4 regions of the Agrobacterium sp. O3.4 genome follow, and region 3 is predicted to be linked to each of the others. Evidence: riboswitches for the same ligand, from Rfam matches in the RefSeq annotation. Region 3 holds a riboswitch; each other region holds the start of a gene.
The links. Region 3 has a riboswitch for cobalamin ahead of M0412_RS18545 (DUF1636 family protein). Riboswitches for the same ligand answer to the same signal wherever they lie in the genome.

Region 1: another riboswitch for cobalamin. It lies ahead of M0412_RS08345 (CbtB domain-containing protein); the one in region 3 lies ahead of M0412_RS18545 (DUF1636 family protein).
Region 2: another riboswitch for cobalamin. It lies ahead of nrdH (glutaredoxin-like protein NrdH); the one in region 3 lies ahead of M0412_RS18545 (DUF1636 family protein).
Region 4: another riboswitch for cobalamin. It lies ahead of M0412_RS15695 (ABC transporter substrate-binding protein); the one in region 3 lies ahead of M0412_RS18545 (DUF1636 family protein).

Annotation. Positions count from the first base shown of each region.
Region 1 covers NZ_JALPZP010000001.1:1,711,676-1,718,840, forward strand. The annotation lists gene pip (prolyl aminopeptidase) at 81-1,037, shown strand; gene M0412_RS08325 (GNAT family N-acetyltransferase) at 1,222-1,710, shown strand; gene M0412_RS08330 (type 1 glutamine amidotransferase family protein) at 1,732-2,298, shown strand; gene M0412_RS08335 (hypothetical protein) at 2,476-2,790, opposite strand; gene M0412_RS08340 (CbtA family protein) at 2,795-3,508, opposite strand; gene M0412_RS08345 (CbtB domain-containing protein) at 3,520-3,702, opposite strand; cobalamin riboswitch at 3,863-4,091, opposite strand; gene M0412_RS08350 (cytochrome c) at 4,360-5,280, opposite strand; gene M0412_RS08355 (cytochrome c) at 5,368-5,802, opposite strand; gene M0412_RS08360 (LysE family translocator) at 6,050-6,694, opposite strand; gene M0412_RS08365 (YafY family protein) at 6,827-7,165, shown strand, end outside.
Region 2 covers NZ_JALPZP010000001.1:2,587,635-2,594,799, forward strand. The annotation lists gene recF (DNA replication/repair protein RecF) at 1-638, opposite strand, end outside; gene M0412_RS12620 (alpha/beta hydrolase) at 791-1,894, shown strand; gene nrdF (class 1b ribonucleoside-diphosphate reductase subunit beta) at 1,924-2,898, opposite strand; gene nrdE (class 1b ribonucleoside-diphosphate reductase subunit alpha) at 2,915-5,101, opposite strand; gene nrdI (class Ib ribonucleoside-diphosphate reductase assembly flavoprotein NrdI) at 5,089-5,487, opposite strand; gene nrdH (glutaredoxin-like protein NrdH) at 5,500-5,721, opposite strand; cobalamin riboswitch at 6,035-6,259, opposite strand; gene M0412_RS12645 (nucleoside triphosphate hydrolase) at 6,393-7,022, opposite strand; gene M0412_RS12650 (ATP-binding cassette domain-containing protein) at 7,019-7,165, opposite strand, start outside.
Region 3 covers NZ_JALPZP010000003.1:289,187-296,351, reverse strand. The annotation lists gene M0412_RS18575 (L-rhamnose mutarotase) at 1-118, shown strand, start outside; gene M0412_RS18570 (L-fuconate dehydratase) at 155-1,432, shown strand; gene cobD (threonine-phosphate decarboxylase CobD) at 1,414-2,460, opposite strand; gene cbiB (adenosylcobinamide-phosphate synthase CbiB) at 2,459-3,424, shown strand; gene M0412_RS18555 (cobyric acid synthase) at 3,411-4,868, opposite strand; gene cobO (cob(I)yrinic acid a,c-diamide adenosyltransferase) at 4,870-5,487, opposite strand; cobalamin riboswitch at 5,620-5,839, shown strand; gene M0412_RS18545 (DUF1636 family protein) at 5,958-6,383, shown strand; gene cobW (cobalamin biosynthesis protein CobW) at 6,380-7,165, shown strand, end outside.
Region 4 covers NZ_JALPZP010000002.1:626,932-634,096, forward strand. The annotation lists gene M0412_RS15690 (GNAT family N-acetyltransferase) at 1-807, shown strand, start outside; cobalamin riboswitch at 936-1,171, shown strand; gene M0412_RS15695 (ABC transporter substrate-binding protein) at 1,331-2,362, shown strand; gene M0412_RS15700 (iron ABC transporter permease) at 2,359-3,387, shown strand; gene M0412_RS15705 (ABC transporter ATP-binding protein) at 3,384-4,184, shown strand; gene M0412_RS15710 (pseudoazurin) at 4,181-4,654, shown strand; gene M0412_RS15715 (class I SAM-dependent methyltransferase) at 4,777-5,625, opposite strand; gene M0412_RS15720 (ABC transporter substrate-binding protein) at 5,739-6,872, shown strand; gene M0412_RS15725 (ABC transporter substrate-binding protein) at 6,969-7,165, shown strand, end outside.

The sequences.
Region 1 (7,165 bases), on a different contig from region 3:
GCCGACCCGGAACAGGGCTGACATTCCACTGTCATCCGCGCCCTGTATGCGCTCTCTCCTGCTTGAAGAAGGGATGCCGGATGGCCGAAATATTTCCCGAAATCACTCCGTTCGAGACTGTTTTTCTTGAGGTTTCAGAAGGCCACCGGCTGCATGTGACGATTGCCGGCAATCCGGCGGGAAGGCCGGCGATCCTGCTGCATGGCGGCCCCGGCTCGGGGCTTTCGGCGACGGCCAGACGCTATTTCGATCCCGCCCATTACCGCATCATCCAGTTCGACCAGCGCGGCTGTGGCAAAAGCACGCCGAATGCTAGTGAGAGCCTGGCGCATAACACCACGCATCACCTGATCGACGACATGGAGGCCGTCCGCTGCGCGCTTTCGTTGGATGACTGGCTGGTTTATGGCAGCTCCTGGGGTGCCACACTCGCGCTGGCCTATGCGCAGTGCCACCCGGAGCGGGTGCGCGCGATGGTGCTGGCCGGCGTCACTACCACACGGCAAAAGGAGATCGACTGGCTTTACAAGGGGCTGGCGATGTTTCTGCCGCAACAGTGGCAGCGTTTCATCACAGCTATCCCGGATCATCTGCCGAAGGAAGATCCCGTCGGCGCGTATCTGCAGCTTTTAAACGATCCTGACCCCGCCATCCGCCGGATGGCGGCGCTTGAATGGCATTTGTGGGAGGCGGGCTCGATCAGTGCGGAGGCCAGCTCGGCCTTTCCGGAAAAATGGCGCGACGGCGATTATATCCTGACCCGCGCCCGTCTATGCGCCCATTATTTCCACCATGCGGCCTGGCTGGAGGACGGTGTGCTTCTACGCAATGCCGGCCTGCTCGCCGGCATTCCCGGCATGCTCATCCAGGGCATGCGCGACCTGCAGGGACCGCCCGTCACCGCTTACGAACTTGCCGCCGCATGGCCGGGAAGCGAACTGATTGCCATAGGTGGAGCGGGGCATTCCACCGGTGATGCCGGGATGGAAGATGCGATTGTTTCAGCAATCGCACGATTGCAAATTGAAGCCGCTTGACAGATTACGGATTCGGGCGCATTGCAATGACATGATCAACGAACGCGCACCCATCTCCTGCTCGTACTTTTGGGCCTACCTTTAAGGGCGGCTCGACAGATCATATTGTCAACAAGCCGCCGTCAGGCGGCTTTGTTGTTTTCAAACGTCCTGACGGCACAGATAAGACCAAAGGACCGAAAAAATGACCGAAGATAGCTCCCTTACACTGGAAAGACCGCCCGTCGTCATCATTCGCGGCGCCCGCAAAACGGATTTGCCCGAGCTTAACGAGATGATCACGCTGCTTGCCTCCTACCACGGCGATGCGGCGGCGATCACGCCGGCCAAGCTTGAGCGCGACCTGTTCGGCCCCCTGCCCTGGGTGCATGGTCTTGTCGCCGAAGCCGATGGCGCGCTGATCGGCTACGCGCTGCTTCTGCCGCTCTACAGGGCGCAGGAAGGCCGGCGCGGGCTTGAACTGCACCATCTCTTCGTGCGTGACGGCCATCGCGGCCACGGCACGGGCCAGCATCTGGTTTCCCGCGCCCGCGATATCGCCAAGCGGCTGGGTTGCGATTATCTTTCCGTCAGCGCCACGACCGGCAATGTGGCGGCACATCGTTTCTACGAAAACATGGATTTCGCGCCGCGTCCGGTCACCGGCATGCGCTACATGCAGTCCATCGCCTGATCACAACCGACGGAGACGGCCATGACACGGATCGCCATTGCGCTGGCGCAGGATTTTGCGGACTGGGAACCGGCGCTGCTTGCGGCGGCGGCACGCAGCTATCTCGGCGTCGAGATCGTTCATGCCACCCCGGACGGGCGGCCGGTAACGTCGATGGGCGGGCTAAATGTAACGCCCGAAACCTCCTATGACGCGCTTGATCCTGATAACATCGATGCGCTCGTCATTCCCGGCGGTCTCAGCTGGGAAAAGGGCACGGCCGCCGATCTTGGCGGGCTGGTGCAGCGCTTTCGCGAAAAGGACCGGCTGGTTGCCGGTATCTGTGCGGCGGCAAGTGCGCTGGCGGGCACGGGTATCCTGAACCATGTCGCCCATACCGGCAATTCGCTCGCCTCGCACAAGACCTATCCGGCCTATCGTGGCGACGGTCTTTATCGCGACCAGCCAAAGGCGGTCAGCGATGGCGGCGTCATCACGGCCGCCGGCAGCGCACCGGTCAGCTTTGCGGTGGAAATTCTGAAAAACCTCGGCCTCTTTGGTCCGGAAGCCGAGGCGGAACTTGGAATTTTCGCGGCGGAGCACCGGTAAGGCGCAGAGCCTTATTCCGCCCTCTCTCCGTGATACCGGCCCTGAGCCGGTATCCAGCCAGCCCAAGTCCTTGGGCTGAAAGGATTTCTCCCGCCGCGCAGACGCGCGTCGGCTGGATGCCGGATCAAGTCCGGCATGACGGTCGAGGAGAAGATGCCTCTCGCAAATCATCCTGCGCTATTCTCGATCAAGCACCCGGCACACACGCGCCGCAAACTCCAGCCCCTCGCCGGCAATCGCGCGGCGGATATCGCGGCTGTTCAAATGCAGGCTGCGGCCGGCGGGCAAGTTTGAGCGTTTGATCTTGGCGAGTGCCGCAGCGGCAAAGGCAGCTTCGTGGTCTTGAAAATAGGCAAGCGCCGCATCACGATCGGGACTTTTACCCAGAGCGGCCTTGAAGGCAAGGCGGTGCACGGCGCAGAAAGCGCCGTGACCGGGAACGGCAAAACGCAGCGCATCGAGTTCGTCACTCCACTCCGCTGCGTCCTGCATGGTTTCAAGCCGACTGGAAGCGTTTCAGGAAAAACGCGCTCAATGTTCCAAGCAGCGCCCAGAAAACGAAGCTGGTGATGGTGGCGGCAACAATGAACTGCCGTTCCAGCGGCAGCGGCGCCAGCGCATGTTCGCCTTCCGGCGGCAGCGGTGCGCCCACCACATGCGGTGCGACGATCAGCACCAGAGCCAGAACGATGGCCCAGGGCTCGCGGCGAAACGCGATCAGCGCAATGCCGCCCGCGGTTGCGATAACCGTCGAGAGCCACCAGATCTGCCGTGCCTCAAGTGCTGCGGCCGGGCTTCCCGGCAATTCCGGCGGCAGGCCGATCATCGGTGCGAGCATGACGGCGGCAAAACCGGCAACGCCCCACAGAAGACCTTCGCGCCAGCCGGCATCGGTGCCACGCAGCGAGATGAGACCGGTCAGAACAAGCGCGTAACCGATGGCCGTCAGCACATTGGCGGCAACGGTATAGGCGGTGCGCTCGAAACCATCGGCCGGAGCCCAGGCCTCGTCATTATGCTCATGGGCGGGAACCGCAGCGCCGGGTGCTGCCGCATCATGGCTGTGGGTTGCTTCGCCGCCGGCACTTTCAAAGGTTTCCGCCTGAAGGATGAGCGGCGTGGTGCCGAAAGCCTGCATGGCCGAGACGGCCAAACCGCCAACGATACCGACGAGAACGGCGGTAAAAACGATATTGCGAAAAAATGACATGCCGTTTCCCCTCAATGGCAGGGGAAGGCATTGGCATGACGTGTGTCATGCGCGGCATTGTGAACGGCTTCCACATGCGAAAAGCCGACAAAACCGACTACGAACAGGCCAAGCACGATCGCCGTCAGCGATTGCGCGAAGCTGCCCGTTTTTGCGGAAACGGCAGCATTCGCCGTATTCTGCTGGATGGACATGGTGACCCCTCTCCCGGCGCGACCCCGCGCCATAAGATACAGCCGAACGGCAAATAGCCGCGCAGCTGCATATGATACACTTCACCACGGGGATACGAGACTGAAACAGGGGTACCGAACCGACGACCCTGACATTCCGCTCTTCCGGACACCCCGCCGGCATGGACATTTCCGCGATGGCAGGTCTCCTGGCTTGCGGGTCAAAACCTGAAACACCTTCCCGGCATCGCCCTCGCCTTGAATGGGGGCGAGATGGCTTGCCAGTGGCATTTCGTTTCAGGCTCTCCGCTCACAGTTGCGGGGGCAGCCACGAATGAGGATTTCTCCCTATCGTGTTCCCTTTTCACCTTCCGGAACGCCCGGAAGGAACCATCACGCAGATGTTATCTGCCGGGTGGGTGCGGGAGTCAATGGCAGCGAGATCTTGGCATCGCCGGCAGCATCTCACTCGACGTCATCGTGGAGTTTAGCCCATTGCTGTGGGTTTTAGATTGGGAAGAGAAACCGGAACGAAAAAACACTCTCCCGTCATTCCGGCCCTGAGCCGGAATCCAGCCGACGTGCGTCTGAACGGCGAAAAAGCTCCCTCAGCCCAAGGACTTGGGCTGGCTGCATACCCGCTCAAGGCCGGTATGACGGAGGGGAGCTTCAAACTCCCTACCGAGACGGGATCGCCTTCAGATAGGCGGCAATCGCATTGCGGTCTTCGGCGGTCAGATGCGCCATGTTCTGCTGCACCTTGACCATGGAGCCGCCGACGCTGTCGAATTCCGGGGTGAAGCCGGTTTCCAGGTAGCCGGCAATATCGGCCGCCGTCCAGGCACCGATGCTCTCGGAGCCGGGCGTGATATCGGGGATACGGCCCTCACCTTCGGGATTGGGGCCGCCGGCCAGCCATTTGTCTTTCAGGAAACCGCCGAGAGCATCGCGCGGGGTGTGGCATTCGCCGCAATGGCCCGGCCCTTCGACCAGATATTGGCCGCGCAGCAATTCGGCATTGGCATTGGCAAGCTCGACACGCGGCGGGGCGGAGGTGTCGAAATACAGGAACTTCCAGCCGCCGAGCGCCATGCGCAGGTTGAAGGGAAACGGCAGGTCGTGATCCGGCGCATCATTCTGGCTGGCCGGCAGGGTTTTCAGATAACCGAAGAGGTCGTTCACATCCTTCTGCGTCATGCGCGCATAGGAGGCGTAGGGGAAGGACGGGTACAGATGTTCGCCGTTCTTTCCCACCCCGCGCGTCATGGCATCGCCGAATTCCGCCAGCGTCCAGCCGCCGATACCGTGCTGCGGATCAGAGGAAATATTGGGAACGTGGAAGGTGCCGAAGGGGCTTTTCAGCGGCTGCCCGCCGGCAAGCGTCCGCAGCGCGTCACCCGTGGTATCCGGTGCGGCATGACAGCTTGCGCAGCCACCCGCCCAGAACAGCGTTTCGCCATTGGCCAGATCCGGCTCGCCGAGGCTGACCCAATGGCTGGGCGCCTGACGCTGCGGCGCGGTAACCCAGGCGAAAATGCCGTAGCCGGCAACGGCTGCGATCACGGCCCCGCCCACAAGCTTCGTCCAAATGGAAGACATACCCCTCTCCCCATTCTCACCCGAGCTGATCAGGTGTCTTTCAAAGTGAAAAAACGCCGCCGGGAAGCGGCGTTTTGAAATTCGGGATTATTTCTTCAGACGATAGGTCTGGTGGCAGGTGCCGCAATCTGCGCCGAGCGTCTGCATGGCGGTGGTGACGCCCGCCTGATCGGTGGGGAGATTGGCAAGAACCGTGTCGGCATCAGCACCGAGCTTGGCAGCCTTGGCCTTGAAGTCTTCGAAGTTTTCCCAGATGGCGGGAGCAGCCGCACTGCCGGTCTCGGTGCCAGCGGGGAACTGTTCGGGGAAAGCCTTGGCATTGGTGCTGATGGTCGTCACGGCAGCCTTGACGGCCTCGGCGTCGAAGGGCTTCTGGCCCTTGGAGATGGCAGCCAATGCCCCCATGGAGCCGCCGATCTGCTTCATCATGCCTTCGCGTTTTTCGACTTCGCCGGCAGCGAAGACCGCTCCGGCGCAAAGACAGCCGAAAAGCATGGCCGCCGCGATGGTTTTCAGTTTCATACACTCTCTCCTTGATTCCGGCCGGGTGCCGGACGCTTGATGGAACGGCGCGAGGATGCCCTTTCCGCATGGCGAAAAGAAGTCACATTGCGGTGAATTCCGCCGTGAAAACAGAAGTCTAGAGTATCAGGCCGAAAAGTATCCGGCGGTTTTCCCGCAGGAACCCGTGACAAAACAACGGGGCTGAGGAGAGCATTCGGCGGCTTGCCGAGGAATGGTCTCCCTCAAGCGGCGGGGCCTGTTCCTCTTATTCACCGAGGCTCCAGGACAGAGCTTCCCAAAATGTCAGCAGGGCTGCGGCAACCAGCATGAAACCGGCAGCGCGACCGATGAAGATCGTGGCACCGGGTGAAGAAACCAGCCATTGCCGGCTTTTATCCGCCGTCAGCGCCAGCGCGCCATAAACGGTAAACTGCGTTACCGCCACCATCACCCCCATCACCAGCCCCTGCATCCAGATCGGACCATAGGCCGGTTTTAGAAATTGCGGATAGACGGCCATCATGAACAGATAGGCTTTCGGGTTGGAAAGGCAGGTCAGCACCGCCCGCCAGAACGCTTTTTTCGACGAGGCGCTCGCCTGCGCCTCATCGCCATTCACGACAATTGCGCTGCGCATCAGGCCGATGCCGATCCAGACCATATAGGCAGCGCCGACAATGAGAAGCGGCAGGAACAGCCCCGGCATCCAGGTGGCGAGCAGGCCAACGCCGGCCGCACCATAAAGCGAATGCACGATGCCGCCGGCGCTCATGCCGCTTGCGGCCGAGAGGCCGGTTTTCCTGCCGCCCGTCAGCGCGCTTGCCAGCACGAACAGCATGTCCATGCCCGGCAGGATGATGATGCCGAACAGGACCAGAAAGAATAGCCAGAGATTTTCGGCATAACTCATGTCAGTATCTCCCCAGACGGTTCATGGCACATTTAGGAATATGCATGTTTCTCAATGTGTTTTGCCGTTTATAGAAAAAACCAACTGACAGCATTATGTCAGTTGTCTTGAAAAAACGCCGGGGAAATGTCAATGCGCAAGGCCTCGAGACTGTTCGAGATCATTCAGATCCTGCGGCTGGCCCGCCGGCCCGTTACCGCCCAGATGATTGCCGAAAAGCTGGAAGTGACGGCGCGCTCGGTCTATCGCGATATAGCCGCCCTCCAGACCATGCGGGTGCCCATCGAAGGCGAGCGCGGCGTCGGTTATATTCTGCGCCCCGGCTTCAGCCTGCCACCGCTGATGTTTTCCATCGAAGAGACCGAGGCGATCGTGCTGGCGCTCGCCATGGTTGGCCGTTCCAGTGATACCGAATTGCGGCAGGCGGCGAAAAAGGCGAGCGACAAGATTGCCGCTTCCCTGCCTGAACCC
Region 2 (7,165 bases), on a different contig from region 3:
TCAATCAGGGTCTTCAACAGGCCGAGCATTTCATAACGGGCAACCGCCATGGAAATGCCGAGTTCGGCCATCTGTTTTTCGATGCCGTCCAGCCAGACCGGATCAAAACGGCCTTCCGACAGCAGGCGATTGCGGCCGCGCATGGCCTTTTCGAAATCGCTTGCCCGCCTGCCATGGGCGGGATCGAGCGACAGCACCAGCCTGTCGAGAAAACGCCGACGGTCCGATGACGAGCCGGTGAAAAGGCCGTCCATGGCGGGCGTCAGCCACAGCACGCGCAGATGATCAGTCAGTTCGTCAACGGATTTTACCGATGTGCCGTTCAGCCGCAGGCGACGTGACACCACTTCGCCATCGCCTTCAATCCCGGTGCCGATGGCAACTTCGCCATCCATGCCTTCGACATCGGCGAAGATCGAGAACCCGGCGTCCGCGCCGACGCGGGTAACATCGGACAGGGTGGCCCGGCGAAGGCCCCTGCCGGGTGAAAGAAACGAGACGGCCTCCAGCAGATTGGTCTTGCCTGAGCCATTATCGCCGGTCAGCACAACATGGCGATCATCAAGTGTGAGCGCCGCCGCCGCATAGTTGCGGAAGTCCGTGAGTTTCAGCCGTAAAAGCGACACCTTGTTCGTCATCTGTACGGCCTAAAACGAACATGGCCGGATGGCAAGAAGGGGAATGCCCATCCGCATGAAAGACCGTCACAGCAAGGCAATTCATTCTCCAGTAGCAACTTTTCGGACGGCCGGTTATTTATGAGCCGTTCCTTATCATCGGTAGCCCATTCATGCGCCTGATCTTTTCGCTGTTTCTCACTCTCGGTATTCTTTCATCCTGTGCAGGCAGGCCGGGGGCGGACGTGCTGCAGGCCATAAACACCAAGGCCCACGGCACGAAAATCGTGACGGCCTATGTGGTGAGCACACGGGAGAAAAACACCGACGCGAAAAAGGGGTTTGGCACGGAGCGGGCAATGGAGCCGAATTATGCAAGCTTCGACATTTCTATTCCTCCTACTCATAAAAGTGGAAAAATCGAGTGGGCCAGCGGCAAGCCGGATCCGAACAAGGATTTCGTCGTTACCCGCGCCGATACGCTGACGAAGCCGAGCTTCAATGCCGATCTTGGCGACGTCGCCCGGTCCGGCAAGCAGATCGCGCTTTTTGTGCATGGTTATAATTACAGCTATCAGGAAGCCCTGTTCCGCGCGGCGCAAATGGCTGCCGATGCCAAGATGGATGGCGTACCGCTGGTGTTCTCCTGGCCATCGCAGGCCAACGTCACCGGTTACGTGGCCGACAAGGAATCGGCGACCTTCTCGCGTGATGCGCTGGCGGGTGTGCTGATCGACCTTACCCGGCAGACCCCGCGAAAAAGCGTTGTCGTGTTTGGCCACAGCATGGGTGGCTGGCTGGTCATGGAGGCGCTGCGCCAATTGCGCTTGCAGGGCAGGAACGACGTGCTCGCCAAGCTGCAGGTGGTGCTGGCAGCACCTGACATCGATGCCGATGTGTTTCGCAAACAGATCGAGGTGGTGGGCCGGCTCAACCCGCCGCTCACCGTTCTCGTTTCCAAGGACGACCGCGCCCTTAAGGCATCCTCCATTTTGGGCGCGGATGTCACCCGCATCGGCGCACTTGACGTGACCGACCCACAGGTACAGGAAGCCGCCCTGAAGGAGGGCGTGCAGTTCATCGACATTTCCAAACTCGAGGCTTCCGATCCGCTCAACCATGACCGCTATGCGGCGCTGGCCTCGATGGTACCGCAGCTGGAATCCAGCAGACGCGAGGGCGACATCAACAGTGCGGGTGCCTTCGTTTTCGATGCGATCGGCGCGACCGTCTCCAGCCCCTTCCGCCTTGCGAGCCAGGTGGTGAACCCGCAGTAGTTTCTGCGGGTTCTTACCGTTCTCCGGTCTCAGAAATCCCAGTCTTCATCTTCGGTGGCAACGGCTTTGCCGATGACATAGGACGAGCCGGAACCGGAGAAGAAGTCGTGGTTTTCATCGGCATTGGGTGAGAGTGCCGAGAGGATCGCCGGGTTGACGCGGCAGGCCTCGGCCGGAAACAGCGCTTCGTAACCCAGATTCATCAGGGCCTTGTTGGCATTGTAATGCAGGAACTGCTTGACGTCCTCGGTCAGGCCAACGCCGTCATAGAGGTCTTCGGTATATTTCGCCTCGTTGTCATAAAGCTCGAGCAAGAGATCGAAGGCGAAGTCCTTGATTTCCTGTCTCTTTGCCTCGCCCAGACGATCCACCGCCCGCTGGAATTTGTAGCCGATGTAATAACCATGCACAGCCTCGTCGCGGATGATCAGACGGATCAAATCCGCCGTGTTGGTGAGCTTGGCGCGGCTTGACCAGAACATCGGCAGGTAGAAGCCGGAATAGAACAGGAAGCTTTCCAGAAACACGCTGGCGATCTTCTTCTTCAGCGGGTCACCGCTGTCATATTCCCGCATGATCAGCGCTGATTTGCGCTGCAGGAACTCGTTTTCCTCAGACCAGCGATAGGCGTCGTCAACGTCAGGCGTGAGGCATAGTGTCGAAAAGATCGACGAATAGGAACGGGCGTGCACGGCCTCCATGAAGGAGATGTTGGAAAGCACCGCCTCCTCATGCGGCGTTGCCGAATCCGCCATCAGCCGCACGGCGCCGACACCGTTCTGGATGGTGTCGAGCAAAGTCAGCCCAGTGAAGACGCGGATCGTCAGCTTCTGTTCTTCGGGCTTCAGCGTTCCCCAGGAAGGAATGTCGTTGGAAAGCGGCACTTTTTCCGGCAGCCAGAAATTCGAGGTCAGGCGGTTCCAGACTTCGAGGTCCTTGTCGTCCTCGATGCGGTTCCAGTTGACCGCGCGGATGCGGGACGCGGTTTTTACGGCGATGTTCATTCTCTTGTCCCTCAAATCAGAGCGTGCAGGAAACGCAGCCCTGAACCTGCGTGCCTTCCAGCGCCATCTGGCGCAAACGGATGTAGTAGATGGTCTTGATCCCCTCCTTCCAGGCGTAGATCTGCGCCCGGTTGATATCGCGTGTCGTCGCCGTATCGCGGAAGAACAGCGTCAGCGACAGGCCCTGATCGACATGCTGGGTAGCCGCCGCATAGGTGTCGATGATCTTTTCAGGGCCGATCTCATAGGCGTCCTGATAATATTCGAGATTGTCGTTAGAAAGATAGGAAGCCGGGTAATAAACGCGGCCGATCTTGCCCTCTTTACGGATTTCGATCTTCGAGACGATCGGATGAATGGAAGAGGTGGAGTGGTTGATATAGGAGATCGAACCGGTTGGCGGTACGGCCTGAAGGTTCTGGTTATAGAGACCCGATGCCATCACGTCCTGCTTCAACGCCGTCCAGTCTTCCTGCGTTGGAATGGCAATGCCGGCTTTTTCGAACAGCTCACGGACCTTTTCCGTCGCGGGCAACCATTCCCGATCGGTATATTTGTCGAAATAGTCGCCCGAGGCATATTTGGAGTTCTCAAAGCCCTTGAAGCTCTGGCCCCGTTCCACGGCCAGCCGGTTGCTGGCGCGGATGGCGTGATAGGTCACGGTGTAGAAATAGATATTGGTGAAATCGACGCCTTCTTCGGAACCATAAAAGATGCGTTCGCGCGCCAGATAACCGTGCAGGTTCATCTGGCCAAGCCCGATGGCGTGGCTCGCATCATTGCCCTTTTCCACCGAAGGAACGGAGGAAATGTGGCTCATGTCCGATACCGCCGTCAGCGCCCGGATGGAGGTCTCGATCGTCTTGCCGAAATCCATCGAATCCATCGCCGAGGCGATGTTCAGCGAGCCGAGATTGCAGGAGATATCCTTGCCCATATGGCTATAGGAAAGATCGGCATTAAATTCGCTTGCCTCGCTGACCTGCAGGATTTCCGAGCAAAGATTGCTCATGCTGATACGGCCGGCGACCGGATTGGCGCGGTTCACCGTATCCTCGAACATGATGTAGGGATAACCGCTCTCGAACTGGATTTCGGCGATCACCTGGAAGAATTCGCGCGCCTTGATCTTCTTCTTGCGGATGCGGCTATCCGCGACCATCTCCTGATATTTTTCGCTGACAGAAATCTCGGTCAACGGTACGCCATAGACCCGCTCCACGTCATAGGGCGAGAACAGGTACATATCCTCGTTGTTGCGGGCGAGTTCGAAGGTGATGTCAGGGATTACCACGCCGAGCGACAAGGTCTTGATGCGGATTTTTTCGTCAGCATTTTCGCGCTTGGTATCGAGGAAACGCATGATGTCAGGGTGGTGGGCATGCAGATAGACTGCGCCCGCGCCCTGACGCGCGCCAAGCTGGTTGGCGTAGGAAAAGCTGTCTTCCAGCAGCTTCATGACAGGAATGACGCCGGAAGACTGGTTTTCGATGTGCTTGATCGGTGCGCCGAATTCGCGAATATTGGTCAGGGACAGCGCCACGCCGCCGCCGCGCTTTGAAAGCTGCAGCGCCGAATTGATGGAGCGGCCGATGCTTTCCATATTGTCTTCCACGCGTAGCAGAAAACATGAGACCAGCTCACCGCGGCTCTTCTTGCCAGCGTTCAGGAACGTCGGGGTCGCCGGCTGGAAGCGGCCGGAAATGATCTCATCCATCAGGTCGCGGGCAAGCTGTTCGTCACCGCGCGCGAGAGCCAGCGCCACCATGCAGACGCGATCCTCATAACGCTCCAGATAACGTTTTCCGTCGAATGTCTTCAGCGTGTAGGAGGTGTAATATTTGAACGCCCCGAGGAAAGTCGGAAAGCGGAACTTCCGGGCATAGGCTTCGTCATAGAGATCGCGGACGAAATTGAAGGAATACTGATCCAGTACCTCCTGTTCGTAATATCCCTCCGTTACCAGATAATCGAGTTTTTCCCTGAGGTTATGGAAAAACACCGTGTTCTGGTTGACGTGCTGGAGGAAATATTGCCGGGCGGCAAGGCGATCCTTGTCGAGCTGGATCTTTCCGTTCTCGTCATAGAGGTTCAGCATCGCGTTCAGCGCGTGGTAGTCCAGTCCCGTATCAACCGGTTTCTGGCTTGCAGCTACCGGCTGTTTGGCGTCCTTGCGCAGCGCGCCTGAGGTCAGCGTGTCCAAAATCGTTCCAATCCATGTTTGACGTTGGCGACATCTTCCTCCGTGCCGAGAAGCTCGAAGCGATAGAGAAACGGCACGGCACATTTGCGCGAGACGATATCTCCGGCGGATGCGAAAGCTGCGCCAAAATTCGTGTTTCCCGCCGCGATGACGCCGCGAATGAGATTTCGGTTGGAGGGCTCGTTCAAGAACCGGATGACCGGCTTTGGCACGGCCCCTTTCGTGCCGCCGCCCCCATAGGTGGGGGTGACGAGCACATAGGGCTCAGACACATGAGGCACATCCTCCTCGGCGCCGAGTGGCAGGCGCAATAATCGCCGCCCCAGTTTCAGAAGGAAACGATGCGTGTTTTCAGAGCGGCTGGAATAATAAACGATCAGCCCCATCACGCTGCCGCCTTAGCTGATCGCGCCGATCATATCCGGCCGGAAACCCGCCCAATGGCGTTCGCCGGCGACGACCACGGGAACCTGCATGTAACCAAGGCCGCGAACGTGATCGAGCGCATCCGCATCTTCGGAAATATCGACGATCTCATAGCTAACGCCGATGCGGTCGAGTGCGCGATAGGTGGCAGTGCATTGGACGCAGGCGGGCTTGCTGTAAACGGTGACGGTCATAATTTCCTCTTTCGAAGCCGTTCTTGGACACGGCTCAACATTGCCGATTGCAATCGCAATCGGGTGGCGATGGATTTGTCATTCAGGTGGGGCGCACGGCTTAGAGGGTTTGTCACATTTCCGGACGGAAACCGTTTGTCCCGGTTATCCTGAAAACGCTTCTGGCCGCGTAAAATCACTCTCTACGCCGACGAGCGCAGGAACTTAAAAAAATGCACTGGCATGACTTCACCCCGAAGCTTGTTCTGGAAGGGGTCAGAAAAGGGCGAACGCAATTCATTTGCGCCATACCTTCCTTCCGGACACCCCGCCCGTGGACGTTTTCGCTCAAGGCAGGTCTCCTGACTTACGGGTCACAACATCTATCCCGGCCTTCCCGGAGCTTTTGGCTCCAGTGACCCAAATCGGAACGATGCTCGCCGCTTACAGTTGCGGGGGCAGTTTCGGCATTGTTCCGCCATGATGGCGTTGCTCACCGAATTCCCGTCTTAGCTCCCGACGCTTGCGAATCGGGAGAACCTTGAACACCACATATAGCATATGAGGAAATTTTCTCGTCAATAAATAGACACACAAAAGCCCCACCCTGTGGATGAAAAAGATTCAACACATGGTCAACAAAGGCTTAACGGCAAATGCGCCTTGCCGCTCAGTGACGAGAAAGCGTTAACCTATTCCCAGATATCGATGTGAATATCGGCAGGGCGGGCGTTCTCGATCACCCTTTTACCGTTGGGAAGATCGTTTTCAAAAAGTTTGGCGTGGATCGCAGCTGCATCGAGGCCGTAGCCCTGCCATCTGCTCCGCAACCTCTCTTCAAGCACGTTGACCGACGGCCCAACGAAAATAGTAAGGTCGAAGCTCTCGGAAAGCGCCGTCCATGGGGCCTCATTCAGCAGCAGATAATTGCCTTCAGCCAGAATGAAGCGTGTCTCCGGCGCGATGGCGCGGGCGGACGCAATGGCGATTTCGCGGGAGCGGTCGAAAACCGGGACAAGCACCTCCTGCCCGCCCCTGCGGACGGCAGAGACGATATCGAGGAAGCCACGCACATCAAAGGTTTCGGGCGCGCCCTTGCGCGGCAGCAGCCCACGCTCTTCAAGGATGCCATTGTCCATATGGAAGCCATCCATGGGCAGCACGGCGGCCGTTTCGCCCCGCGCCAGCAAAGCATCACAAAGCGCGTCCGCCAGCGTGGATTTGCCGGCCCCAGGGGGACCGGCAATGGCAATGATAAAACGGGATTTGCCCTCTGCCCGCCGAAGAACGTCTTCAGCGATCGTCTCAAGCTTCAGCGTCATGCGGCAAGCGTTTCCTTCGGCGCTTCCTTGGCGCCGGTCATGAAGGCGACGGCGTCGGACATGGAATAGTCCTTTGGATTGATGACGCACAGGCGCTTGCCCAGCCGGTGAATGTGGATGCGGTCCGCCACCTCGAACACATG
Region 3 (7,165 bases):
CGCAAGCCCCAAGAACCAGGAATGGTGGTCTTTTACCATTCCCTGCCAGCAACCGCTCGAAAGCCGCAAGCAAGACGAGTGGTGGGCGATGATGGAAGAAACCTTTCACCACGATTGAACGATTTCCTTTGACACTGACCGCGAGTAACCGGCCATGACCAAAATTACAGATCTGCGTGTTTTCGACCTGCGTTTTCCGACCTCCCAGAGCCTTGACGGTTCGGATGCGATGAACCCCGACCCGGATTATTCGGCGGCTTATGTCATTCTCGATACCGATGAGCCGGGCCTTAAGGGCCACGGGCTGACCTTCACCATCGGTCGCGGCAATGACATTTGCTGCATGGCCATCGAAGCGATGCGGCATCTGGTGGTCGGCACCGATCTCGCCACCGTCACCGAGAACCCCGGCAAATATTGGCGGCATCTGACGAGCGACAGCCAGCTGCGCTGGATCGGCCCGGACAAGGGGGCGATGCATCTCGCCACCGGTGCCGTCGTCAATGCGGTCTGGGACCTGCTGGCGAAGAAGGCGGGCAAGCCGGTGTGGCAGCTTGTTGCCGATATGAGCGCGGAAGAAATCGCCGATATCGTCGATTATCGTTATCTGACCGATGTGTTGACCCGCGACGATGCGCTTGCGATCCTCAAAAAGGCCGAGAGTGGCAAGAAGGAGCGTATTGAGACGCTGAAGAACGAGGGTTATGCCTGCTACACGACGTCAGCCGGCTGGCTCGGTTATGACGACGCCAAGCTGCGCCGTCTTTGCCAGGAAGCCATCGATGCCGGTTTCAACCATGTGAAGATGAAGGTTGGCCGTGATCTGGAGGATGATATTCGCCGTCTCACCATCGCCCGTGAGGTGATTGGCCCCGACCGTTACCTGATGATCGATGCCAATCAGGTGTGGGAAGTCGATCAGGCAATCGAGTGGGTGAATAAGCTCGCCTTTTCCAAGCCCTTCTTCATTGAAGAACCGACCAGCCCGGATGATGTCGCCGGCCATCGCAAGATTCGCGCAGCCATCGGTTCCGTGAAGGTGGCGACGGGCGAAATGTGCCAGAACCGCATCATGTTCAAGCAGTTCATCGCTGAAGGCGCGATCGATGTGGTGCAGATCGACAGTTGCCGTATGGGTGGCCTCAACGAAGTGCTGGCGGTGCTGCTGATTGCCGCCAAATATAATCTGCCGGTCTGGCCGCATGCCGGTGGCGTCGGCCTTTGTGAATATGTGCAGCACCTGTCGATGATTGACTATCTGGTGGTTTCAGGCACCAAGGAAGGCCGCGTCATCGAATATGTGGATCACCTGCACGAGCATTTCATCGAGCCTTGCGATATCAGAAACGCCGCTTACATGCCGCCGAAACTGCCGGGCTTCTCCATCGAAATGAAGCCGGAGTCGATTGAAACCTACACTTTCGAGGCATGATTGAAAGAGAGCAGCGCCGCTTCCAGGCGCTGCCACTCGGCTTCGCTGCCGGGGAGGCCGAAACGAATATCGCTCGGCCTTTCATCGAAGACGCGGACCAGAATGCCGCGCTTGCCAAGATGGTCGAACAGTGCTGTGGCGCGCTTGTCCCGGACCAGCGTGAAGAGAGACGTGCCGCCGGCGATTTCCAGCCCCGCTTTTTTCAGCAGGTCATTCATGCGTAGGGCTTCTTTCGCGAGCTGGAGGCGCATGGATGATTGCCATTCCTCGTCTGCCAAAGCTTCGGTCGCAATATGCAGTGCCGGGCCGGAAACTGCCCAGGGTCCGAGCCTCGCATCCAGTGCGGCGGTGGTATCAGGATGCGCAATCGCGAAACCGAGCCGCACGCCCGCCATGCCATAAAATTTGCCGAAAGATCGAAGCACAACCAGCGCATCGTGATCCGCAGCATTTGCGAGACTTTCCGCCCCTCCTGCTTCGACAAAGGCTTCGTCCACAACGAGCAGGCCGCCTTTACCGCGCATCGAATCGGCGAAAGACAGCAAAGCATCTCGATCCGTGACGCGGCCATCGGGATTGTTGGGATTGACCACCACCGCGTAATCGTGAGCCGACAGGTCGCCAAGATTTTCAACTTCCGTCACAATCAGTCCGGCCATGCGCGCGGTGCGGGCGTGTTCCGCATAAGCGGGAGAAAGCACGGCCCCGCTTTTTGCCCCACGGGAAAGCGCGATTTGAGCCAGCAACGGCATCAGCATCTGGGTGCCAGGTGAAAGCGTGATATGCGAGGCGGACGGCGCGCCAAAATGGGCTGCTGCCAGTTGCTTCAACTCCTCGGCGGCACCAGGTTCCGGCAGGCGGGCAAATGCGCTGGCGGGAACGGGCGAATGCGGATAGGAGTGCGGATTGATCCCGGTCGAAAGGTCGATCCAAGGTTCAGGCGCTTCAGGGAACATCAGCCGCGCCTTGCCGAGATTGCCGCCGTGACGGATCGCTCCTTGAGCCTTTTCTGGTACTGTCTCGCCCATGTTCTTTGCTCTCGCTTTCCTGTCACTCGTGATCGAACGCCTGACCGGTTATCCGGACTGGCTGTTCAACCGTATCGGCCACCCCGTCACGTGGGTCGGTTCGCTTATCGCGCTGCTGGACAAAAAATGGAACCGGGAGAGCGCGTCATTTTCGCAGCGTAAAGCGGCGGGCGTGGCGGCACTGGCTGTTTTTGCCGGTCTCACCGTCATTCTTGCATGGTTTGTGCAATCGTTTCTGCTTCTCCTGCCCTTCGGCCTGTTGGCTGTTGCAATCCTCGGCGCTTCTCTTCCGGCTCAGAAAAGTCTGGAGCAGCATGTGGAAGCTGTCGCCACCGCTCTGGAGCGCGAAGGGGTGGAAGGTGGCCGCAAGGCGGTATCGATGATCGTTGGTCGTGATCCGCAAAAGCTGGACGAGGCGGCTATCTGTCGGGCGGCGATTGAAAGTCTGGCCGAGAATTTTTCCGATGGCATCGTCGCCCCCGCCCTGTGGCTCGGCGCACTGGGCCTGCCGGGCGGTGCGGCTTACAAGGCGATCAATACGGCTGACAGCATGATCGGCCATCGTTCGCCACGCCATGAAGCCTTTGGTTGGGCCTCGGCCCGGCTGGACGATCTGGTCAATCTGCCCGCCTCAAGATTAAGCGGCGGCCTTTTCGTCATTGCCGCGTTTTTCGTGAAAGGCGCTTCTCCGCGAGGGGCAATCGCCGCAATCCGTCGCGATGCGCGACACCACCGTTCTCCCAATGCCGGCTGGCCGGAGGCGGCGCTGGCCGGTGCTCTTGGCTTTGCGCTGGCTGGCCCGCGCTCCTATGGCGGGCAGATGATCGAGGCGCGTTTCATGGGCGAAGGCGGAAGAGCGACGCTGGTTGCCGGCGATATTCGCACGGCGCTTCGGTTGGCGAGGATCGCCGACGGGTTGCTGATCGGCCTGTTCGGGCTTCTGGCAATCCTCATCGCGCTATAGCAAGCAGCCTGTCGAGATCGAGATGCTGCTCCATATGCGCGGCAAGACGGTCGAGGACGGCCTCCACCTGCGCATCATAATTCAGTTCCGAACGCTGCCCGCCAAGCCGCCTCAGCCAGGCGCTGCGCTGGTGGTTATCTGCGAAAAGACCGTGAATATAGGTGCCGAAGACGCGGCCGTCAGGCGAAATGGCGCCATCGGCATGTCCTTCGATCATCGAAAACCGCTGGCGATCCGTAGTACTCGTCGTTTCGCCAACATGCATTTCATAGCCGGATAAATCAATTCCGTCGAAACTCCTGCCACGCACGGAAACCAGCCGCTTGTAGCCGGTCAAAACCGTATCGACATCCAGCAGGCCAAGCCCTGATACCGTTCCCGGCGGTCCTTCTATGCCGTCAGGATCGGCAACGGTTTTGCCGAGCATCTGGTATCCGCCGCAGAGGCCGAGAACATAGCCACCGCGCCGGGCATGGGCCTTGATATCGATATCGAGGCCCGCGTTTTTCAGCACTGCGAGATCGGCGATGGTGGATTTCGAACCACAAAGCAGCACCAGCCGGCAGTCGGGGGGAATTGTCTCGCCCGGCCGTATGCGGATCAGTTCCACATCCGGTTCCATGTCGAGGGGATCGAGATCGTCGAAATTGGAGATATGCGGCAGGATTGGCACCGCGATGCGGATTTTTGCGCCCGGTTTCTGCTGGCCAGGGCCGGAAAGACCGAGCGCATCCTCTGCTGGCAATTTCGCGGCATCGGAAAAATGCGGCAGAAGCCCGATGGAGGCCCAGCCGGTTTTTTCCGCGATCATCCGCATGCCGTCGGAAAACAATGTGGGATCGCCGCGAAAGCGGTTGACGATGAAGCCCGCTATCATTGCCGCGTCATCGCTTTCGAGTACGGCTTTGGTACCGACGAGGCTGGCGATGACGCCGCCACGGTCGATATCACCGATCAGGATGACGGGAGCGTCGGCTGCGCGGGCGAAACCCATATTGGCGATATCATTGGCGCGCAGGTTGATTTCAGACGCGCTGCCCGCCCCCTCCACCAGCACCAGATCGGCCTGTTGTTTCAGGTGCTCAAAGCTTTCCAGCACACGCGGCATCAGCCCGGCCTTCATGTGCTGATAATCCGCAGCTTTGGCATTGCCGAAGATCTTGCCCTGCACCACCACCTGTGCGCCGGTCTCGCTCTGGGGTTTCAGGAGTACCGGGTTCATGTGAACGGAGAGTGGTACACCCGCCGCCCGCGCCTGCAGCGCCTGGGCACGGCCGATCTCGCCGCCATCGGCGGTTACCGCCGCGTTGTTAGACATGTTCTGCGGTTTGAACGGCATCACCGACAGGCCGCGCCGGGTGAATGCCCGGGCAAGGCCGGCCACCATCAGCGATTTGCCGACGTCCGAGCCGGTTCCCTGAAACATCAGCACCCGTGCGGTCATGTCAGAATTCTATCCCGGCCTGCGCCTTCACGCCCGCCTTGAAGTGGTGTTTCACCAGGGTCATATCCGTCACCATGTCGGCAGCGTCGATCAGCGGTTGCTTGGCATTGCGGCCGGTGACGATGACATGCAGATCGGGCCTGCGACTGGACAGGGTTTCAACGACCTCTTCCAGCGGCAGGTAGTCGTAACGTAGCGCGATGTTCAGTTCGTCGAGGATCAGGAGGCCGATGGTTTCGTCGGCCATCAGGACCTTGGCTTCTTCCCAGGCCTTTGTGGCTGCGGCAACATCGCGTTTCAGATCCTGCGTGTCCCACGTGAAACCCTCGCCCATGGTGCGCCAGACAACCTTGTCGCCGAAAAGCGTCAGAGCCTGTTGTTCGCCCGTCGACCATGCGCCCTTGATGAACTGCACGACGCCGACCCGCCGCCCGGTGCCGAGCATGCGCAAAGCAAGGCCGAAGGCCGCCGTGGACTTGCCTTTGCCCGGGCCGGTATTGATCATCAGCAGACCTTTTTCGATGGTCTTTGCCGCAACTTCGGCATCCTGAACCGTCTTGCGGTTGACCATTTTCTGCCGGTGGCGTTCGGCTTCGTTATCGCTGATGTCGCGCGTCATCGCGTTTTCCTTCTCATCCTGCGGTGCGGGACCGATGCCCCTGCCATTCGGAGCGGCGACTATACCCAATTTGCCGCACCCGGCAATGCGTGAGGGGCAGGCCACGGCATTGACCCTCCCCCTCGTTCAGCCTAATGGTAGCGGACTGACGGTCTTTTCCCGGCAACGGGAAAAGCTAAGAGGGAACACGGTTCCACCCGGACAATGGGTCATTCCGTGGCTGCCCCCGCAACTGTAAGCGGTAAGCCTGCACCGTAAAGCCACTGGACCCTTGAAGATGGGTTCGGGAAGGCGGTGTCCGGGTGTTTTGAAGCCGCAAGCCAGGAGACCTGCCGTTTCAGAAAAACGTCTGTCGGGCGGGGTGCTCCGGTCAGTCGGTCAGATCGAATATTGGGTTTGCGCATCTGCGCATGCCGTTTTCGATGTCAGCACCCCGACGATTTTTTTAAAGGCGCGGGAAGCGAAACGGTTTGGATATTTCAGCGACATCTTCATGTGCAGGCGGAGACACGCAGGCTGACACGGCCTCCGGTGTGGTGGTCTTCGTTTGCCGAAGCTGTCGCGATGAAGCCGATCCCAATGCCGAACCACGCGCCGGTTTGCGTCTCGCCGAAGCCGTCATCGCGAAGGCGGAAGCATCCGGTGTCGTTGTTCGCTCCGTCAGTTGCCTTGCCAATTGCAAGCGCAGCCTCAGCGCCGTGCTTCGTGGCGCCGACGGCTGGTCCTATGTGTTTGGCGGGCTGACGCCCAATGACGCGGAAGACCTGCTGACAGGCGCGCATATGCTGGCCGCCTCCGCAGACGGCCTGATGCCCTGGCGCGGCCGCCCCGAACCATTGAAGCGCGGCATGGTGGCGCGCATTCCCCCATTCAATTTTACCGAGGAGAGATCATGAGCACCCTTCTGGACCGCGTTCCCTGCACCATCGTCACCGGCTTTCTGGGGGCCGGAAAAACCACGCTGCTGCGCGGCCTTCTCGAAAAGCTGGATGGCAAGCGGCTTGCCATCATCGTCAATGAATTCGGCGATATCGGCATCGATGGCGAAATTCTCAAGGGCTGCGGCATTGAAAGCTGCCCGGAAGAAAACATCGTTGAACTGGCCAATGGCTGCATCTGCTGCACGGTGGCGGATGATTTCCAGCCCGCTATCGAACAAATCCTCAGCCGCCAGCCGAAGGTGGAGCATATCCTCATCGAAACGTCCGGCCTCGCACTGCCGAAGCCGCTGGTGCAGGCCTTCCAGTGGCCGGCGATCAAGAGCCGCGTGACAGTGGATGCCGTGGTGGCCGTGGTGGATGGCGCAGCCCTTGCCGAGGGACAGGTTGCCCACGACATGGAAGCACTTGCCGCCCAGCGGGCCAATGACGAGGCGCTCGATCACGATGATCCGGTAGAGGAAGTTTTCGAGGATCAGGTCGCCTGCGCCGATCTCATCGTGCTGACCAAGGCTGATCTTCTCGATGATGCCGGTCTCGAGAAGGCGAAGGCTCATGTGCTCGAACATCTGCCGAGGGCGGCGAAGATTGTCGTCGCGTCGAATGGCGCCATTGATCCCGCCGTGCTGATCGGCCTTGGCCTTGCGGTGGAAGAGGATATCGAAAACCGCCGTACCCATCACGATGGCGCGTTCGACCATGAACACGACGATTTCGACAGCTTCGTCATCGACCTGCCG
Region 4 (7,165 bases), on a different contig from region 3:
CATGCCCTCTCCATGGCTGTCGGATGGCGGTATCATGCCAATGAATGGTGTTTCCTGCGCCAGTGCGGTGTGGGTCTTGCGGCGCTGGACGAGATTGACCGGGTTGTCGCGACCGCCATGCTTTTTCCCTATGATCAGGCTTTTGCGACGTTAGGCATGGTCATAGTCTCCCCACGCCTGCAGGGGCAGGGCGTAGCACCCTGGCTGGTCCGGCAGCTTGTGGCGAGATATCCTGCCGCCGCCTTGCGGCTGAATGCAACGGAGGTGTCCCGGCGGCTATTTGCCGGGCTCGGTTTTACCGGGGATGCGGAACGGGTGCATCTTCTGCGCGGCAAGGCCCGTCGCACCACCGAGGCGCCGCAGCTTGGCAAGAAACAGAGGATCGAGCCAGTTTCGGAACATCATCTCCCCGCCGTGGAAGATCTGGACCGGGCGGCTTTCGGCGTTTCACGCCGGGGCGTGCTGCAGCGTCTCCTGCGGGAAAACACCGGCTACGGCCTGTTCGAGGCGGATCGTCTGGCCGCCTTTGCGCTGCGGCGGGCGGCAGGGCGGGGCCACATCATCGGCCCGGTGGTTGCGGAGGGGGAAGCGGAGGCAGTCGCGCTGGTAAGGCGGCATTTTGCCGATCTCGACGGGCAGCTTGTCCGGCTCGATGCCTTGCGTGATGACGGTGTTCTCACCGATTTTCTGGCGCAATCCGGACTGGTGGTGATTGAAACACTGACGACCATGTCAAAAAATGCGCCGCAGCCGGAAGGTTCCGGCTCGGCTGGGATTTTCGCTCTGGCAGGCCCATCCCTGTGTTGAAGCACCTCGTTTCCCATCGACTTCATGTTACGCACTTTGGGTTCCTGCTGTGTGCGTGTCTTTGTCGCAGAACGGTTTCCATACGCTTGTGAGACATGCTTTGGCGATTGACGCTCCGGCTCTTGCCCCTTATGTGAGAAAGCGACGGTTCCTGCAGCCGAAAGGCGAAGGGATTAATAGGGAACATGGTGCGGGTGATGATGATCGCCCAATGCCGTGGCTGCCCCCGCAACTGTAAGCGGATTGCCGCTCATCCCCGTGGCGCCTCAAGGCGTCATGCCACTGTATTCTCCGGAATGCGGGAAGGCAGATGAACGGCGCAAATCCGTGAGCCAGGAGACCTGCCGTCAAAATATGAACCATCGTTACGGGCGGGGAAGCCCGGAGGAGGAAATTGTAATGTTATTTCATAACATTTGGTTTGCGTCCCGTCGTTGTTCTCCGTACAAGACGTCCCGCTGTTGCTGCGCGTTCTAACGCCTGCGGCTCTGGAATAAGCGATTTAATTTCGACTGGAGAACACATGTTTAATCCTGGACGCCTGCCGGCCTATGCCGGCCTTCTGGCCGCTGCGCTTACGGCTTTGCCCGCCGCTTCCGCCCATGCCGCCGAAACGGTCTATCCCCTGACGATCAACAGCTGCGGTCAGGACATCACCTTCAAACAGGCGCCGGCCCGCACGGTATCCGTCGGCCAGAGCACGACCGAGGTTCTTTATCTCCTCGGCGTTGCCGACAGGGTGGTGGGCACGGCGCTGTGGATCGGCCCGGTTCTGAAGGGTTACGAGGAAGCCAACGCCAAGGTGGAGCGTCTGGCCGACAATGATCCGAGTTTCGAAGCCGTTGTCGGCAAGAGGCCGGACCTGGTAACGACGCAGTTCCAGTGGCAGATCGGCCCGGAAGGTGTTGTCGGCACGCCCGCGCAATTCGCCGAACTCGGTATTCCCGTTTACACCTCGCCGGCCGATTGCGTCGGCAAGGATAATTCCGGCGGCGGGGACGGCGTTCGCAAGACCGGCTTTACCATGGAGCTGATCTATCAGGAGATCCGCGATCTCGCCAAAATCTTCAACGTGCAGGACCGCGGCGAAGAGGTTGTTGCCGACCTGAAAAAGCGTGAAGAAGCCGCCCGCGCCAAGATCGCTTCGGCCAATGGCAAGATTTCCGCCGTCTTCTGGTTCTCCAGCGCCGAACTGGATATCGACCCTTATGTGGCGGGCCGCCATGGCGCGCCCGGTTACATCATGTCCGCACTCGGGCTGACCAATATCATCGAAAGCGATGAGGAATGGCCGACCGTTGGCTGGGAAACCATCGCCAAGGCCAATCCGACCGTCATCGTCGCCGGCAAGATGGACCGTCGTCGTTTCCCGGCCGATGACGTTGCCGTCAAGCACAAGTTCCTTGCGACCGACCCCGTCGCCAGCATCATGCCCGCCGTTAAGGAAGGTCATGTGTTCGATATGGATGCGCAGGCGATGAACCCGACCATCCGCACGATCGAAGGTATTGAAACGCTGGCCGAGGCGATTTCGGCTGCCGGCCTCGCCAAGTGAACGGTTTTTCCGTCCATCTCGGCAGGGCGGGTCTGGCTTTTGCCGCGCTCGCCCTGCTGCTCGTCGCGCTGATGGCCGGAGCGGCCATCGGCGAGACTGCCATTCCCTTCGATGTGGTGGCGAAAACCATCGCCAACCGTGTCTTCCATGCGGGTTATCCGCTGGAGCCGCTGGATGAGGGTATCGTCTGGAGCTATCGCCTCAGCCGCGCCGTTGTCGCCGCCTGCTGCGGTGCTTCTCTGGCGCTTGCCGGCGCGGTGCTGCAATCGCTTTTGCGCAACCCGCTGGCCGATCCCTATATTCTCGGCATTTCCGCAGGCGCCTCCACCGGGGCGGTCGCGGTTGCGCTTCTGGGTTTCGGGGCAGGGCTCCTGACCATGCCGGCGGGGGCGCTGATCGGCGCTTTCGTTGCATTCTCGCTGGTCAGCCTTCTGGCGGTGCGGGCTGGTCACGGCAATAGCGCCATCATTCTGGCCGGGGTGGCCGGCTCGCAGCTGTTCAATGCCATGACCTCGTTCATCGTCACCAAATCCGCCAATGCCGAACAGGCGCGCGGCATTATATTCTGGCTTCTCGGCAATCTTTCCGGGGTGCGCTGGCCGGATGTCTGGCTGGCTTTGCCGGTCAGCATCGCCGGTCTCGCGGTGTGTCTATGGTATTCCCGGGCGCTGGATGCCTTCGCCTTCGGCGGTCAGGCCGCCGCCTCGCTCGGAATTCCGGTGCGCCGGACCTATGCGGTGCTGATCTCGGTTTCGGCGATCATGACGGCGGTGATGGTGTCGCTGGTGGGTTCCATCGGTTTTGTCGGTCTCGTCATTCCGCACGCGGCGCGCATCTTCGTCGGCGTTCGCCACGGGTTATTGCTGCCGGTAACGGCGCTGACCGGTGCTGTTTTCATGATTGTTGCCGATATTCTCTCGCGCATCGTCATTCCTGGTCAGGTGCTGCCGATCGGGGTCATCACCGCGCTCGTCGGCGCGCCGGCCTTCGCCTTCATTCTCGGGCAGAAGAGGGGGCGGTCATGAAATTATCCGCCCATGACCTGCATTTCCATGCCGGCAATGTCGATATTGTCCGTGGCGTTTCGCTCGATGTCGGTTCCGGAGAGTTTCTGGGCATTATCGGCCCGAATGGTTCCGGCAAAAGCACGCTGCTTTCCATGCTGGCCGGCATCCGCAAGCCGCGACGCGGCCACGTCACGCTTGGTGACGATGCGCTTGCCTCATTCGGACGGCGTGATCTTGCCCGCCGGTTGGCCTTTGTGGAACAGCAGGCAGAGACCACAGAGCGAATTACGGCTCGACAGGCTGTCGAACTTGGTCGCACGCCCTATCTCGGTCCGCTCTCTGCCTGGTCGGCCAATGACGACGCCATCGTCGACGCCGCGCTCGACAATGTTGATATGGCGGACAAGGCAGAACGAAGCTGGCACCACCTTTCCGGCGGCGAACGCCAGCGCCTGCATATTGCCCGCGCGCTGGCGCAGCAGCCGCATATCCTGCTGCTGGACGAGCCGACCAATCACCTCGATATCGGCCATCAGATCGGCCTGCTCGATCTGGTCCGCCGACAGGGGCTGACCGTCGTTGCGGCGCTGCATGATCTCAATCACGCCGCCGTGTTCTGCGACCGCGTCGCCATCATGCATCAGGGGCGGATGATTGCGGCCGGTCCGCCGCACGAGGTCCTCACATCGGCGACGATCGCCGATGTTTTCGGGGTGCAGTCCGTCGTCACCACGGATGAGGGCGGCTTTTCTCATATTCGTTTTCTGCCGGCCCATGGAATGGCCGCTCAGACAAAGAAAGCACTGGTACGATGATGAAATTGAAGATGCTTCGCCTTGGCGTGCAGCCGCGTAATGCTCTGGCTGGAATTGCATTGGCGCTGGCTACGGGCTTTCCCCTGCATGCCATGGCCGAAACCTTCGAGGTAAAAATGCTGAACCGGGGCGAAAAAGGTCCGATGGTGTTCGAGCCCGATTTTCTGGAAATCGCCCCCGGCGACCGTGTGCGCTTTGTGCCGACCCACAAGAGCCACAATGCCGCGACCATCGACGGCATGATTCCCGAAGGCGCCGAGGGTTTCAAAAGCCGGATCAATGATGAATTCGAGACTGCTTTCGACAGACCGGGCTTTTACGGAATCAAATGCTCGCCGCATTACGGCATGGGCATGGTCATGCTGATCAAGGTGGGCGAGGCGACCCTGCCGCAGAGCTACAGGGAAGTCGACGTGCCCGGCCGAGCGAAGCCCCGGCTGGACGATCTCTTCGAGCAAGCGGAAAAATGAGGATTCTGCGCCGAGTTTCCCTCATCCGTCATGCCGGACTAGATCCGGCATCCAGCCCCGGCGCGTCTAAGCCGGGAAAGAGTCTTTCGCGGTCAAGGACTTGATCGCACTAGATCCCCGGATCAGGTCCGGGGTGACGGCGTGCGGATGATATTCGCGGACATGTCCGGCTTCACGGCGCAGACCGCATAACGGTGCTGCAGGCCACGCAGGATGCCCTTTAGCAGGCTGAAGTTCTTCGACTGGGCGCGATGGATGGCCTGAAGTTCCTGATCAACCGCGACGGGTTCGAATCCCGTCGCACGCAACATCGCCGCGACATCGTCAGCCCGCGCACCGCCGGAAAAATAGACGCGTGAAAGAATGCTGTTGAAGGTATTGGCCGGATCAGCCGGCTTGTGCAGCTGGTCCGGTTTCACGAGGCCGATGCTTTCCAGACCCGCGGCCAGTTTCTTGACGAGTTTTTCGCGCCAGCCGACATTGACGAAATCGCCGTCGACGATCAGCAGCCGCCCGCCCGGTTTCAGCACGCGGAACCATTCGGCAAAGCTTGCCTGCGGGTCCACCAGTGTCCAGACGAGATGACGGGTGATGATGACATCGGCGCTTTCATCCGGCTCCATGGTGTTTTCGGCATCGCCGACAAAAAAGCGGATATTGCGCCCGCGGCTTTTCGCTTTTTCCCTCGCGAGCGCCAGCATGGTTTCCGACCAGTCCATGCCCGTGACCTGAAAACCAAGATCGTCCATCAGATGCGAAATGACGCCGGTTCCGCTGGCGAGATCGAGCGCCTTGCGGCCTTCTCCCTGTCCCAGATGCTTCAAAAGCAGGGCATGCCACGCTTCTCGCTCATCTTCGGAAAAAATCTCATGTCCGGGGGAAAGGTCGAAGGTCGCGGCGCGGCCGGACCAATAGGCTTTGATTTCGTCTCGCAGGCTGTCGTTCTTGCCATATTGGATAGTGTCGATCATTGGTCTTCAACCCATGCGCCGGTCAGTTGAGAATGGCTCTAAAACATAAATGTTGACTAGTACAGTCAGAAAATAATACAGCCCCGCCAGTCAACACTGGAGAGCAATATCCGATACGCATCTCAGCCAAATCCACGGCACTTGCCCTTGGCCTTCTCGTATCCGCCGCCTGGCCGGCACTGGCCGAAAAGGTCACTGTCAAGGATGTGACCGGCCGGGATGTCGAAGTCAATGTTCCCGTTTCGCACGTCATTCTCGGTGAAGGCCGGCAGATCTATTTCCTCGCGGCGCTCGACAAGGAAAACCCTTTCCAGCACGTCGTCGGCTGGCGCGATGACCTCGCCAAGGCCGATCCGGAAACCTATGACGCCTATCTTGCCAAATATCCTGAGATCGCCAAGCTGCCGACCTTTGGCGGCATGAAGGACGGCACTTTCGACGTCGAGCAGGCCGTTGCGCTTAAGCCGGACGTGATCCTGATGAATATCGACGCCAAGACGGCGACCGAAGAGGCAGGCTACATCGAGAAGCTCGCCAAGGTTGGCATTCCGCTTGTTTATGTCGACTTCCGTGAAAAGCCGATGGAAAATACCGAGCCGAGCATGCGCCTGATGGGCAAGCTGACGGGCAAGGAAAAGATCGCCGAGGACTTCATCAAGTTCCGTGCTGACTCCATCGCCAAGGTCACCGATACACTCGCCAAGGCCAATCCGAAGAAGCCGGTGGTGTTTGTCGAGCGCGCCGGCGGTTACTCCGACGATTGCTGCATGTCCTTCGGCAACGAGAATTTCGGCAAGATGGTCGAGCTTGCCGGCGGCATCAACATGGCCAAGGATATCATTCCCGGCACCTTCGGCACCGTCAATCCGGAACAGATCATCGCCTCCAACCCGGAGCAGATCATCATCACCGGCGGTAACTGGAATGGCTACGTTCCCGGCGGCAACTGGGTCGGTGTCGGTTATGGTGCGGATGTGAAGGAAGCGCATCGGAAGCTCGAAAACCTTACCAAGCGCCCGGCCTTTACCGGTGTGCAGGCGGTGAAGGACGGCAATGTCCACGCCATCTGGCACCAGTTCTACAACAACCCGTACCAGTTCGTGGCCATTCAGGAAATCGCCAAGTGGCTGCATCCTGATCTCTTCAAGGATCTCGATCCCGAGGCGACCTTCAAGGAATTGCATGCCCGCTTCCTGCCGCTTGATTACAAGCCCGGCTACTTCGTGTCGCTGAAGGACGCGAAATAAGACAGGGACGGTGAAGAGGAGCGCCGTCCGTTCGATGGATGAGACCGCAGTGATGCGGTTTCATCATTTTCTTTTGGAACTCAATGAGGACTTCTCATGCGGCTCAATGCTCTGAGGCATCTTGCGGTGCTGGCCTTCTCTCTTCTCGCCGTAACAGCCCATGCAGGCGAGATCACCGATGTCACCGGCCGCAAGGTCGAACTGGACCTGCCGGCCAAGCGTGTCATCGTTGGCGAAGCCCGCCAGATCCACGTCATCGCGGCGCTGAAGGGCGACAAGACCTTCGAAAACAT